3 regions of the Pseudomonas sp. SMV7 genome follow, and region 2 is predicted to be linked to each of the others. Evidence: riboswitches for the same ligand, from Rfam matches in the RefSeq annotation. Region 2 holds a riboswitch; each other region holds the start of a gene.
What was found. A riboswitch is a leader RNA that binds a small molecule or an ion and turns the genes downstream of it on or off. The one in region 2 is predicted to bind cobalamin.
Positions count from the first base shown of each region.

Region 1: another riboswitch for cobalamin. It lies ahead of cobW (cobalamin biosynthesis protein CobW); the one in region 2 lies ahead of ACLEJP_RS02815 (CbtB domain-containing protein).
Region 3: another riboswitch for cobalamin. It lies ahead of ACLEJP_RS00455 (ABC transporter substrate-binding protein); the one in region 2 lies ahead of ACLEJP_RS02815 (CbtB domain-containing protein).

Region 1 covers NZ_JBKGGT010000001.1:455,824-460,096, reverse strand. Annotated here, with positions in the region: gene cobN (cobaltochelatase subunit CobN) at 1-787, opposite strand, end outside; gene cobW (cobalamin biosynthesis protein CobW) at 792-1,859, opposite strand; cobalamin riboswitch at 1,960-2,172, opposite strand; gene ACLEJP_RS02325 (branched-chain amino acid aminotransferase) at 2,378-3,397, shown strand; gene ACLEJP_RS02320 (multidrug/biocide efflux PACE transporter) at 3,478-3,933, opposite strand; gene ACLEJP_RS02315 (LysR family transcriptional regulator) at 4,027-4,273, shown strand, end outside.
Region 2 covers NZ_JBKGGT010000001.1:573,269-577,541, forward strand. Annotated here, with positions in the region: gene cobM (precorrin-4 C(11)-methyltransferase) at 1-433, opposite strand, end outside; gene ACLEJP_RS02805 (cobalamin biosynthesis protein) at 466-852, opposite strand; gene ACLEJP_RS02810 (CbtA family protein) at 852-1,538, opposite strand; gene ACLEJP_RS02815 (CbtB domain-containing protein) at 1,548-1,736, opposite strand; cobalamin riboswitch at 1,829-2,050, opposite strand; gene ACLEJP_RS02820 (N-acetyltransferase family protein) at 2,093-2,572, opposite strand; gene ACLEJP_RS02825 (LysE family translocator) at 2,697-3,326, shown strand; gene ACLEJP_RS02830 (alpha/beta fold hydrolase) at 3,348-4,232, shown strand.
Region 3 covers NZ_JBKGGT010000001.1:95,876-100,148, forward strand. Annotated here, with positions in the region: gene ACLEJP_RS00445 (ABC transporter ATP-binding protein) at 1-161, opposite strand, end outside; gene ACLEJP_RS00450 (FecCD family ABC transporter permease) at 158-1,174, opposite strand; gene ACLEJP_RS00455 (ABC transporter substrate-binding protein) at 1,174-2,184, opposite strand; cobalamin riboswitch at 2,296-2,493, opposite strand; gene ACLEJP_RS00460 (DUF1624 domain-containing protein) at 2,521-3,687, opposite strand; gene ACLEJP_RS00465 (N-acetyltransferase family protein) at 3,885-4,273, opposite strand, start outside.

The DNA.
Region 1 (4,273 bases), 120 kb from region 2:
CCAGTACCTCGGCGCCAACCTCGTCCAGCCAGGCTTCGACCTGTTCCAGGCAAGCGCTTTCCTTGAGGCTGGCCACGGCGATCGGCAGCGGGTTGAGCCCGGCGGCCTGCAGCCGCTGGCAGAACACGTCGATGAACGCGGTATTGGCCGCCTGCAGGTGCGAGCGGTAGAACAGCAGCGGTGCCACCGGCTGCTCGGGGTGCCACTGCGGGTACCAGTCCTGCAACGTGGCACTGCCCCGGGCCGGGTGATACACCGCGGTGCGTGGCAACGGCTGCGGCTCGTCCCAGGCATAATCGCGGCCCAGCCACTGGCTGGCCAGGCAGTTGAACAGGTTGATGGCGTTGGCCTTGCCGCCCTGGCGCAGGTAATGCCAGAGGCGCTCGGCCTGCTCGTCGCTGACGCTGCCCAGGCGGGTCAGCTCCGGGTCCGGGCGATCATCGCCCGGCACCAGGATCAGCTGCACGCCCCGCGCGGCCAGTTCGACCAGTTGCTCGACGCCATAGCGCCAGTAGCCCACGCCACCGTGCAGCGACACCAGGATGAGCTTGGCATGGCGCAGCACCTGGTCGACGTACAAGTCGACCGAGGCATGGTTCTGCACCTGCATCGGGTTGGCCAGGCGCAGGCTGGGGAAATCCTCGGGCAACAGCTCGGCGGTATCGGCGAGCAATGCCAGGTGCGAATCGCCGCTGCAGAGGATCACCAGCTCGGCGGGGGTCTGGCCAAGGTCGGCAATGCTGTCATCCGGCACGAAGCCGCCGGGCTGGGTCCGCAGCAGGTGCATGGGGTCAGGCGCCCAGGGCCTGGCGCAGGCGCGCTTCCAGACGGGCGGCGTCAAGGTCCTGGCCGATCAGCACCAGGCGGGTGATGCGTGGCTCGTCGGCACGCCAGGCGCGGTCGAAGTGCTTGTCGAAACGGGTACCCACGCCTTGCACGAGCAAGCGCATCGGCTTGCCCGGGATGGCGGCGAAGCCTTTGGCACGGAGGATGCCGAAGTCACCCACCAGTTGGGTCAGGGCATCGAGCAGCAGGCTTTCGTCGGCCTCTGGCAAGTCGATCGAGATCGAATCGAAGGCGTCGTGGTCATGCTCGTCATGGTCATCGCCGTCATGGTGCGCGTCGTGGTGGGTACGGCGGCCATCGATGTGTGCCTCGGCTTCGGCGCCCACGCCCAACAGCACGTCCAGTGGCAACTGGCCGCTGCTGGCCTCGATCACCTTGACCGCTGCAGGCAGCTCTTCGGCCACTTCGGCCCGGACCTTGGCCAGGCCCGCAGCGTCGATCAGGTCGGCCTTGTTCAGTACCACCAGGTCGGCGCTGGCCAGCTGGTCGGCGAACAGTTCGTGCAGCGGCGACTCGTGGTCGAGGTTGGGGTCGAGCTTGCGCTGGGCATCGACCTGCTCCGGGTAGGCGGCAAAGGTGCCGGCGGCCACCGCCGGGCTGTCGACCACGGTAATCACCGCATCGACGGTGCAGGCATTGCGGATTTCCGGCCACTGGAACGCTTGCACCAGTGGCTTGGGCAGGGCCAGGCCGCTGGTTTCGATGAGGATGTGGTCGAGGTCGCCACGGCGTGCCACCAGCTCGCGCATGACTGGGAAGAACTCTTCCTGCACGGTGCAGCACAGGCAGCCGTTGGCCAGTTCGTAGACCCGGCCGCTGGCTTCCTCCTCGGTGCAACCGATGCTGCATTGCTTGAGGATTTCACCGTCGATGCCCAGCTCGCCGAACTCGTTGACGATCACCGCGATGCGGCGGCCCTGGGCATTGTCGAGCATGTGGCGCAGCAAGGTGGTCTTGCCCGAGCCGAGGAAGCCGGTGACGATGGTGACGGGAAGCTTGGCCAGTGTTTTCATGTCGCATTGCCCTTGGCAGATTGGCGCGGGCATGCAGGACGACAGCCCCAGGCCAGGCCGGCCGGGCGTGTTCGCCACCGGATCACCCCGCCCGGTTGAAAGTCGAAAACGTGACGAGGCAGGTCTCCTGGCTCGCACCACTCCAGTTGCACGCCGCTGCGGCAGGCTGGCAGGACGACGCCTTCCCGCGCGCTGGCGCAGTGGCTGTGTCGATCCGTTGTCGGTGCTTACAGTTGCGGGGGCAGCCGCGGCTTGTACCGCGTTCCCGTCTTAGCTTCGGCCAGGCCGAAGAACCTCGAAGTGGCAAGGCTACGCAGTGCTTGTCGGGTGGTCAACCATTGCCGCCGGGGCTTGCCTCGATATGTTCAGCGCTCGGTCCCCCAGGCGCTGAATGACCTTCGCCAGCAGGGAGTTTCGTGACTGGCCGTTCCCGATCTGCCGCGGATGTATTATGGTGGCGTGGTGCGCATATAACAGCAGCCCGATCGATTGGGCACTTGCAAGACAATGAGGGTGTCATGAGCAACGAAAGCATTAACTGGGACAAGCTGGGTTTCGACTACATCAAGACCGACAAACGCTACCTGTCCGTATGGCGCAATGGCGAGTGGGACAAAGGCACCCTGACTGAAGACAACGTGCTGCACATCAGTGAAGGCTCCACGGCCCTGCACTACGGCCAGCAATGCTTCGAAGGCCTCAAGGCCTACCGCTGCAAGGACGGTTCGATCAACCTGTTCCGCCCGGACCAGAACGCCGCGCGCATGCAACGCAGCTGCGCCCGCCTGCTGATGCCGCAGGTGCCGACCGATGTGTTCATCGAGGCGTGCAAGCAAGTGGTCAAGGCCAACGAGAAGTTCGTCCCGCCACACGGCAAAGGCGCCCTCTACCTGCGCCCGTTCGTGATCGGCACCGGTGACAACATTGGCGTGCGCACCGCCCCCGAGTTCATCTTCTCGATCTTCGCCATCCCGGTTGGCTCGTACTTCAAGGGTGGCATGAAGCCGCACAACTTCCAGATTTCCAGCTTTGACCGCGCGGCCCCGCAAGGCACTGGCGCGGCCAAGGTCGGTGGCAACTACGCCGCCAGCCTGCAGCCGGGCGCTGAAGCGAAGAAGGCCAACTTTGCCGACGCGATCTACCTCGACCCGCTGACCCACACCAAGATCGAGGAAGTCGGTTCGGCCAACTTCTTCGGCATCACCGCCAACAACGAGTTCGTCACCCCGAAATCGGCCTCGGTGTTGCCGGGCATCACCCGCCTGTCGCTGATGGAACTGGCGCAATCGCGCCTGGGCCTGACCGTGATCGAAGGCGATGTCGAAATCAACAAGCTGGACCGTTTCGTCGAAGCGGGCGCCTGCGGTACTGCTGCGGTGATTACCCCGATCGGCGGCATCGAGTACAACGGCAAGCTGCACGTGTTCCATGACCTGGAAAAGGTCGGCCCGGTTACCCAGAAGCTCTACAACGAGCTGACCGGTATCCAGAGCGGTGATATCGAAGCACCGGCAGGCTGGATCGTCAAAGTCGCCTGAGGCGCCTTGGTGGAATGAAACGGGGCATGCCAGCGATGGCATGCCCCGTTTTTACTTGCATCCATGGAACGTGCGCGCTGCTACAGGGCTCGTGTCGGGCTGCTGACTTGTTCAGCACGGCGCTGCAGAAACAGGTGCCGCGCCTTGTCGAACACCCAGTTGTACAGCACGGTGTAAGGCAGGATGATCACGAAGAAGCCCAGCTCCACCATGAACGCCTGCACCAGGGAAATATCCAGCATCCACGCCGCCAGCGGCAGGCACCAGACCACCAGCCCCGCCTCGAAACCCAGGCCGTGCGCAAACCGTGCGCGGGCCGTCCAGTGGATTCGCTCAAGCCGTACATGGCGATCGACCAGCGCGTTGTAGACCATGTTCCACAGCATCGCGACCAGCGACAGCATCACCGCCAGCAGCCCGGTCGTTGCCAGCGACTTGCCCATGATCCAGGACAACAGCGGCGCACACAGCAGCACGGCGAACACTTCGTAACCAACGGCATGAACCAGGCGTTCAATGAAGGAAACGTTTTTCATGGCAAAGCCCATCATATTGCTTGAGTCGTGCTTCCCATTTTCTTTGTTAAAACTGATACTCGCGACATAGCTACCATCGGTTTTATCAATACCATGCGCTACTCACCCGAAGCTCTACTCGCCTTTGTCGAAGCCGCATCGCTGGGTTCGTTCTCCGCGGCAGCGCGCAAGCTGCGTAAAAGCCAGTCCACCATCAGCATCGCCATCGCCAATTTCGAGGCCGATATCGGCTGCCCATTGTTCGACCGCAGCGGTCGCCATCCCACCTTGAACCAGGCGGGCCGGCAAGTGTTGAGCCACGTCGAGGCGATTCTCGATGCCAGTGCCCAGCTGGATGCCT
Region 2 (4,273 bases):
GCGGCATTGGCGAGCTGTCGCCATAGCGGGTCAGGATCACCGTTTGCGCGACTTGCGGCAGGGTCAGTTCGCAGCCGAGCAGGGCGGCGCTGGCCGCTGTGGCAGTGACGCCGGGAACGATCTGGTAGTCGATGCCCAGTGCCTGCAGGTGGCGGATCTGCTCGCCGATGGCACCGTACAGGCTGGGGTCGCCACTGTGTACCCGGGCGACGTCATGGCCTTGCTCGTGCGCATTGCGCATGGCCGCGATGATCTGTTCCAGGTGCAGTTCGGCGCTGTTGATCACGGTTTCGGCCTGGTGGCCTTCGAGCACCGCAGCAGGCACCAGCGAGCCGGCATAGATGATCACCTGGCACTGGCGGATCAGCCGTTGCCCCTTGATCGTGATCAGTTCCGGGTCGCCGGGCCCGGCGCCGATAAAATAGACCGTCATGATAGTCCTTGCAGGAAGTTGCGGTGGAACGTTCAACCGGCCAGGGCGAGGGTGGCCGGCCCCAGGACCTGGCGGGTCAGCAGCAACCTGGCGGTGCCCAGGCGCTCGCTGGCCAGGGCCAACGCTGCGCTTTCTGCGACCCCCCAGCAGCCGCTGTGGGCATGGGCGGCAGCAGAGCGGTGGCTGAGCAGCGCCTCGTAGGCTTGCAGTTGCAGGGTAGGGTACAGCACCAGCGGCACCGCAAGGCGTTCGGCCAGCTGGTGCAGGCCGGGCTCGTCGGCCTTGAGGCTGACACTGGCGATGCCATGCAGGTCGGCAAGCGCCAGGCCCTGGTTGTTCAAAGCCTGGCGCAGCAGTGCTTCCAGGGCATCCGCCGGGCAACCCCGGCGGCAGCCGAAGCCGGCGAAAAAAGCCTGCATCAGGCCTGGCGGGTGCGGCGGAACAGCCAGGCGCTGAGCATGCCCAGGGCCAGCCAGAAGGCGGCATTGGTCAGCCAGGAGGCCAGCTTGAACTGGTTTGCCAGTGCTTCGGGGGCAAGGCTTGCATGGACCTCGGGTTGTGGCGCGCCAAGCACATGCGGGATCACCAGCAGCGCGGTGCCCAGCACTTTCAGCAGCCAGTGGCGGGCGAACACCAGCAAGGCCAGGCCCGCGGCGGTAGCGCTCGCCGTGCCGACCCACCAGGCCTGACGTTGCCCCAGGTCGGCGGCAGCGGTACCTGGCAGTTCCGGCGGCAGGCCCAGGGTAGGGGCCAGGCAGAACACGGCGAAGCCGGCCAGGCCCCACAGTGCACCGCTGCCGATACGCCGCGGTTCGCGCAGGCTGTACAGGGCGGCGAGGATCAGGGCGAAGCCGACCGCGACCACCAGGTTGCCGCCGGTGGTCGACAGTACCCGTTGCCAGCCGTCTTGCGGTGACCAGGCTTCGGCGTCGTGCTCATGGGCTGGCACCTCGCTGCCATGCTCGTGGTGAGCCGCTGGTACCGCCGACTCGTAGGTTTCCGCCTCGAGAATCAGCGGGGCGACCCAGAAGCTTTGCAACAGGGTCAGCAACAAGGCCGCAAGCAGCCCGCTGAAACCCGCCGTGCGGGCAATGCGCATGATCATCAGGCGTACTCAGTGGCAGGGGAAGGCGGCGCTGTGGCGGGTGTCGTGGGCCGCGTTGTGCACGGCCTCGATGTGGGAAAAGCCGGCGAAGTACACCAGGCACAGGCCCAACAGGCTGGCGCCGACGGCGATGACGACACGCTGGCTGAGGGTGACCGGGGTGGTAATGCTGTGTGGTTTGGCACTGGTGACGGGCATGACGCGTTCCTCTGCTTTTTGGGGCAACGGGCAAGCGCGGCAGCCCCGGGCGTGACTGCCCAGGGGGATGCAACAGCGCCCGCCCACCGCGGGGTGTTCATGAACGCCAGGCCGGTCTCCGGGCTTGCGAGGAGGAGCCGGGCTCCTGGAAAGCATCACCTTCCCATGCTCGCCTACGGGCACAGTGGTATTGACGCTTCGCTCGCTTACCGTTGCGGGGGCAGCACCGGCTTTGTCCGGCCCTGCTCGAGGGCCTGTGACGCACCGGTTTCCCGTTTCACCCCAAGGGGGGCACCTGAACGCGAGGTGTAAGAAGAGCATGGGTTGAGCGTGGCGTCAATGTGCAAAGGGCTGGTTCAACCGCGCGCGAATGCGGCCAGCTTGTCGCCGTCCAGCCGGTAGCGCACCCACTCGTCCTGTGCTTCGGCCCCCAGCGACTGGTAGAAGCCTATCGCCGGCTCGTTCCAGTCCAGCACGCTCCATTCGAGCCGTCCGCACTGGTTGGCCACCGCTTCGCGGGCAATGTGCCGCAGCAATTGCCGGCCGGCGCCGTCGCCGCGCTGCTCCGGGGTCACGTACAGGTCTTCGAGGTAGATGCCGTTGCGCCCGAGCCAGGTCGAGTAACTGTAGAAATACACGGCAAAACCGATGGCCCGGCCGTCACGCTCGCAGATCAGGCTGTGCACTGTGCTGCCCGCGCCGAACAGGCTGTGCTCGATATCGGCAATACTGGCGACCACCTCGTGACGGGCGCGTTCATACTCGGCCAGCTCGGTGATGAAGGCCAGGATCTGCGCGGCATCAGTGGGGACGGCAGGGCGAATGGTGACGGTCATGGCGAAGGCTTCCTTGGGCGCTTTTGGTCGGTACAGTAATGTGTATCTACGTATTTTTCTAAAACTGTACCAGTCGCCGGCAAGGCGACTCCGTTAGTGTGACAGCACCCATGAAGAAAATGGAATGCCCGCCATGCTTGCCTCTGCCGACCTGCTGACCGCCTTTGTGCTGTTCGCCTTCGTGTCCTCGATCACCCCGGGGCCCAACAACACCATGCTGCTGGCCTCGGGGGTGAACTTCGGTGTGCGCCGCTCGATTCCCCATGCCATGGGCATCAGCGTCGGTTTCATGGTGATGGTGCTGGCCGTAGGCCTGGGCCTGGGCGAGGTGTTCAAGGCCTGGCCGGCGCTGTACACGGTACTGCGCTACAGCGGCGCAGCCTACCTGCTGTACCTGGCCTGGAAGATCGCCACCTCCGGGCCGGTCGGCACGGCCTCGTCCGCCGCCCGCAAACCGCTGGGCTTCTGGGGAGCTGCGGCGTTCCAGTGGGTCAACCCCAAGGCCTGGGTGATGGCAGTGGGAGCCATTACCACCTACACGCCGGCGCAGGGCTATGTGGCCAACGTGATCGTGATTGCCGCCCTGTTCGCCCTGGTCAACCTGCCCAGCGTCGGCGTGTGGGTGATGTTCGGCAGCGCCCTGCGCAACCTGTTGCAGAACCCGCGCTGGCTGATGCTGTTCAATGTCCTGATGGCCTTGCTGCTGGTGATTTCACTGTACCCGCTGCTGTTTGTAGAATCGGCGTTTTCCTGAGCCTGCGAGCACGCCAAACCGATGCAGTTGATTCCCTGGTCACACGAATGCGCTGAAGGCTTCACCCTGCGTGGCTGGCGAACCCCGGCCAGTGGCCGGCCGCTGCTGCATTTCTTGCACGGCAACGGCTTTTGCTGCCTGACCTACCAGCCCTTGCTGATGCGTCTGGGTGAACATTTCGACCTGTGGCTCAGCGATGTCCAGGGCCATGGCGACAGCGACCATGGTGGGGCATTTCGCGGCTGGAATCGTACCGCCGCGTTGGCGCTGGAAGCCTTCAGCGCCGGGCGCGGCGAGTATGGCGAGGTACCGCGGTTTGCCGTGGGGCACAGCTTCGGGGGCGTGCTCACCGGCTTGATCCTGGCCAGTGAACCGCACCTGTTCAGCCGTGCCGTGCTGCTTGATCCGGTGTTGTTCAGCCGGCGCATGCTCGGGGTAATGGGCGCGGCTGCATTGCTTGGCCTGCACCGGCGCCACGGCCTTGCACGCAAGGCTGCCAGCCGCCGCAGCCACTGGCCCGATCGAGAGACAGCGCTGGCTTCGCTGCAGGGCCGCGGCATCTTCAAGGGGTGGACTGATGCAGCGCTGCAAGCGTATGTCGAGCATGCCATTGGTGATTGCGGCGAGGCGGTGGTACTCAAGTGCCGGCCCAGCCGCGAAGTGGAAATATTCAGCTCGTTCCCCCGGCGTCTCTGGGCCAGCCTGGCGGCGATCTGTACACCCACACAGGTCTTGTATGGTGAGCATACGTACCCCTTCGTGCCCCATTCGGTCAACCGCCTGGCAGCGCTCAATGCTCGGGTGACCAGCAGGCAGGTTGCCGGTGGGCACTGCTTCATGCAGGAACATCCCGAGGCTTGTGCCGATGCCGTGCAGGCATTCCTGTTGCAGCAACCGGCGGGATAGTTTTCCAGACAGCGTTGCGCAGGACGGCGTGGGTAACCTTG
Region 3 (4,273 bases), 480 kb from region 2:
AGCAATGACGACTTGCCGGAGCCGTTGGGGCCGACGATACCCAGCGTTTCGCCCGCGACGACCTGCAGGTCTATCTCGCGCAACACGGCATTGCCAGCCAGTTGCAGGCCCAGGCCCTGGCAACTCAGGGGCGAAATGGCCACAGTGGTCATGGCGGTCATGGGCGCCCCCGACGGCTGACCAGGATCAAGGCGAACACCGGCGCGCCGATCAGTGCGGTAACCACTCCCACGGGAATCACCTGGCCAGGAATCAGGATGCGCGACAGGATGTCGGCGGCAATCAGGAACAATGCGCCACCCAGTGCGCTGGCTGGCAGCAGGCGGCTGTGCCCCGGGCCGAGCAGCAGGCGCAGCGCATGGGGAATCACCAGCCCGACGAAACCGATGGCACCGACGATCGATACCATGACCGCGGTGACCAGGGCTGCGCAGCTGATCAGCAGCAACTGGGTACGCCGTACCGGTATGCCCAGCGATGCCGCGGAGTCGGCACCGAAGGTGAACGCATCCAGTGGGCGGCGGTGCCACAGGCACACCAGCAGCCCGGACAATGCCACTGGCACGGCCAGCCACACCGAAGGCCAACGCACGCCGCTGAGGTTGCCCAGCAGCCAGAACAGGATGCCGCGTGCCTGCTCGGCAGTGGCCGACATGGTAATCAGCAGCGCGGTGAGGGCGTTGAACAGTTGCGAGCCGGCGATTCCGGCAAGGATGACCTGGGCGTTGCCGCTGCCGCCGCCGGCCGTGCGCGCCAGTACCAGCACCAGGGCGAACGCCGCCAGGGCGCCGAGGAAGGCGCCGGCGGACATGCTCAGCGCCAGGCTACCGAAGCCCAGCAAGCCGACCAGCACTGCACCGGTCGAGGCGCCGGCGGACAACCCCAGCAGGTAGGGCTCGGCCAACGGGTTGCGCAACAGCGCCTGGAGGACCACGCCGCAGGTGGCCAGGCCGGCGCCGCAGGCCGCGGCAACCAGGGTACGGGTCAGGCGGTAATTCCAGACGATCCCTGCATCGATCGGGTCGACCGGGTAGCCGGCCTGCCACAGCTGGTTGGCCAGGATCTGGGCGACCACAGCGGGTGCCAGTTCGCTCTCGCCGATGGCGGTACCGGCCAGCACGGCCAGCAGCAGCGCTGCCAGGGCCATTGCGACGGCGCATGACAGGCGCAGCATCACTGGCCTGCGTTGCCGCTGGCGAAGGCGGCGGACAAGGTCTGCAGGCCGCTGAACAGGCGAATGCCAGCCTGCATGGCGTCGGCATCGAGGATGATGATGCGGTTGCGCTGCACCGCCTCCATGTTGCGGGTGACCGGGTCGCTATGCAGGAACGCCAGCTTCTTCTGGTAATCGTCGGCGGGGTAGCGGCGACGGTCCATGCGGGCGATGATCAGCCAGGTGGGGTTGGCCTTGGCCAGGGTTTCCCAGCCTACGGTCGGCCATTCTTCGGTGGACGTCACCACATTGCGCACGCCGAGGGTGCGCAGCATGAAATCGGCAACGCCCTGGCGGCCCGCTACATAGGGTGCGATTCCCAGGTCGGCGCTGGAAAACCAGAACAGCGCCGAGGTGCTGGACAGGTCCTTGCCCGCCAGCTGTGCCCTGGCACTGTCCAGGCGGCCTTTCAGCTCGGCGTTGAGGGCACTGCCGCGCGCCTGTACGTCGAAGATCTCGGCCAGCTGGCTGATGCTCTTGTAGATGCTGTCGACCTGGAACGCCTGCAGGCGGGTACCGTCGGCACCGACCTGGTTGTCCTTGCCTTCGCAGTCCGACGGCAGCAGGTAGGTGGGAATGTTCAACTCGTCGAACTGTTCGCGGGTGGCCACCGCGCCCTGGGCACCGACCATCCATTCGAACTGCACTGCCACCAGTTGCGGACGCTTGCCGACCACCGCCTCGAAGCTGGGCTCGTTGTCGGCCAGGCGCGGCACCTTGGCGTTCTGTGCCTGGTACTCGGGCAGTACGTTGTTGAACCACAGCGAAGTGCCTGCCAGCCGGTCGCCCAGCCCCAGGGCGTAGAGCATTTCAGTGCTGGCCTGGCCAATGGTGACGGCGCGTTGCGGGGCCTGGACGAAAGTCTGCGGCTGGCCGCAGTTATCAATCGTCAGCGGATAATGGGTGGCTGCGGCCTGGGCCAGGCCAGTGAGGCCGAGGCCGGCGAGCAGGGTGGCGAAACGGGGCAGCATGCTGGGCGATCTCCTATCGGACAGTGCGGGTGAGGAACGCACGGACAGGCATCGCCGGGCCCCCGCTGACGGCAGGGGCAACACTGATGGCCAATCCCGGACACCCCGCCGGTTGGTGAATGTAGGCCGGCAGGTCTCCTGACTGATGCGTCATGGCCTGGCTCCGGCCTTCCCGGGTCAGCGACCCAGTGGCATCGGTGGAGCAGGCTCGGCACCTACAGTTGCGGGGGCAGTTCCGTTTGGCCCGTTTGCTTGGGCCCGGGATTCCCTATTGATTCCGTGATGGAAACCGGCGGCCGGCATGGTAGACCATCGTGCCGCCGGGTGAAACGCTTTTCACAAGTACTTCAGCCAGCCGATGTCACGTCGCCGCGCCTTGAGGCGGGCGAACCAGCGCACCGGCAGGTACAGTGAACCCGCCAGCAGCACCGCCCCCAGCCATACGGCACTGATGCCATCGAAACCGAAGTAGTCACCCTGGTTGCGGCCGTACAGCGCCACGCTGGCCAGGTACAGCAGCTTGAGCACATACAGGTGCAGCAGGTAGAAGAACATCGGCGCCGCGCCGAATACCGCCAGGCCATTGAGCCAGCGCGCCTGGCCGGCGCGTTCGAAGGTGCGCAGCAACAACAGGCCACAACCCAGGGTGAGTGCCAGGAACAGTAGCGAGGGCGGGTACTTGGTGATGTTGAAGAAACTCATGAGGGTTTGCGTAAACGTGGGGTAAACGCCCCATGGGGCCTCGCCGTAGCCGTTGAACAGGCGCAGCACGACAAAGCCCAGCAACGCGGCCAGGCCGGCCAGCAGCAAGCGTTGTTGGCGCTGAGTGTTATCGCTGCCACGGGCGAACCAAGGGCCCAGGCCATAGCCCAGGGCGATCACGCCTATCCACGGCAATACCGGGTAGGAGGTGCGCAGGCGCAGGCTGTCGGAGACCTCCAGCCAGCCGCGATCATGCAGGATCGCCCAAGGTACATGCAGGGCAGATCCGGCGTCGAAGTGCACAGTGTCGAGCAGGTTATGCCCGGCGACGAGGGTCGCGCCCAGGCCGATCAGCGCGCCACGTGGCAGCCACACCAGCAGCGACAGGGCGATCATGCTGATGCCGATGGCCCAGATCACCTGCAGGTAGATGACACTTGGTGGCAGCTGGAAGGTCCAGGCGAAGTTGACCAGGGTGAACTCCAGCACCACCAGGAACAGCCCGCGCTTGAACAGGAATGCCGAGACATCGCCACGGCCCTGGTGCTTCTCGCCATACAGCCAGGCCGACAGGCCGGTCAGCAGGACGAACACCGGGGCGCACAGGTGGGCCAGGGTGCGGCTGAAGAACAGCGCGGGCTCGGTGGTGTCGATGGCCATCGGGTCGCTGACCTGGCGATGCAGGAAAAAGGTCTCGCGCACGTGGTCGAGGAGCATGAACAGGATCACCAGGCCGCGCAGGGCATCGATGCTCTGCAGGCGCTGGGTGAGCAGGGTGGGGGTGGCACTGGCGCTGGTCATGGCGGGTCGCTGCTAGGAATGAATGTCAAATGAAACGTTATCTTATAACTAAAAATTCCCGGTTGGTAGCGCTTTTTGCCTGTGCCGGCCTTTTCGCGGGCACGCCCGCTCCCACAGCTACAGCGCCGGCCTGGCGAGCTGCGCGATAGTTGCGGGAGCGGGCGTGCCCGCGAAAAGCCCAGTTCTGAAAGAAACGCTTAGCGCCCGCGTCGCCGCGACACCCGCGCCTCGATATTCTTGCGCCCGATCAGCAGCGGCGGTTTTTCCACCACCGGTTCATCAGCGAGCCACTTGTACATCACCAGGCAGTCCACCAGGCCGAGGCTGGCATGGCGGTAGGCCTTGGGCAAACGGCCAACGGTTTCGAAACCGAGCTTGTGCCACAGCGCCACCGCCACCTCGTTGCTGGCAACCACCGAGTTGAACTGCAGGGCCAGAAAGCCCTCCTGGCGTGCCAGTTTCTGCGAGTGTTCACACATCAGCCGCGCCACACCCCGGCCACGGGCGCGCTCGCAGACCATGTAGCCGCAATTGCCCACGTGCGCCCCAGGCCCGGCGGCGTTGGGCTTGAGGTAATAGGAACCAA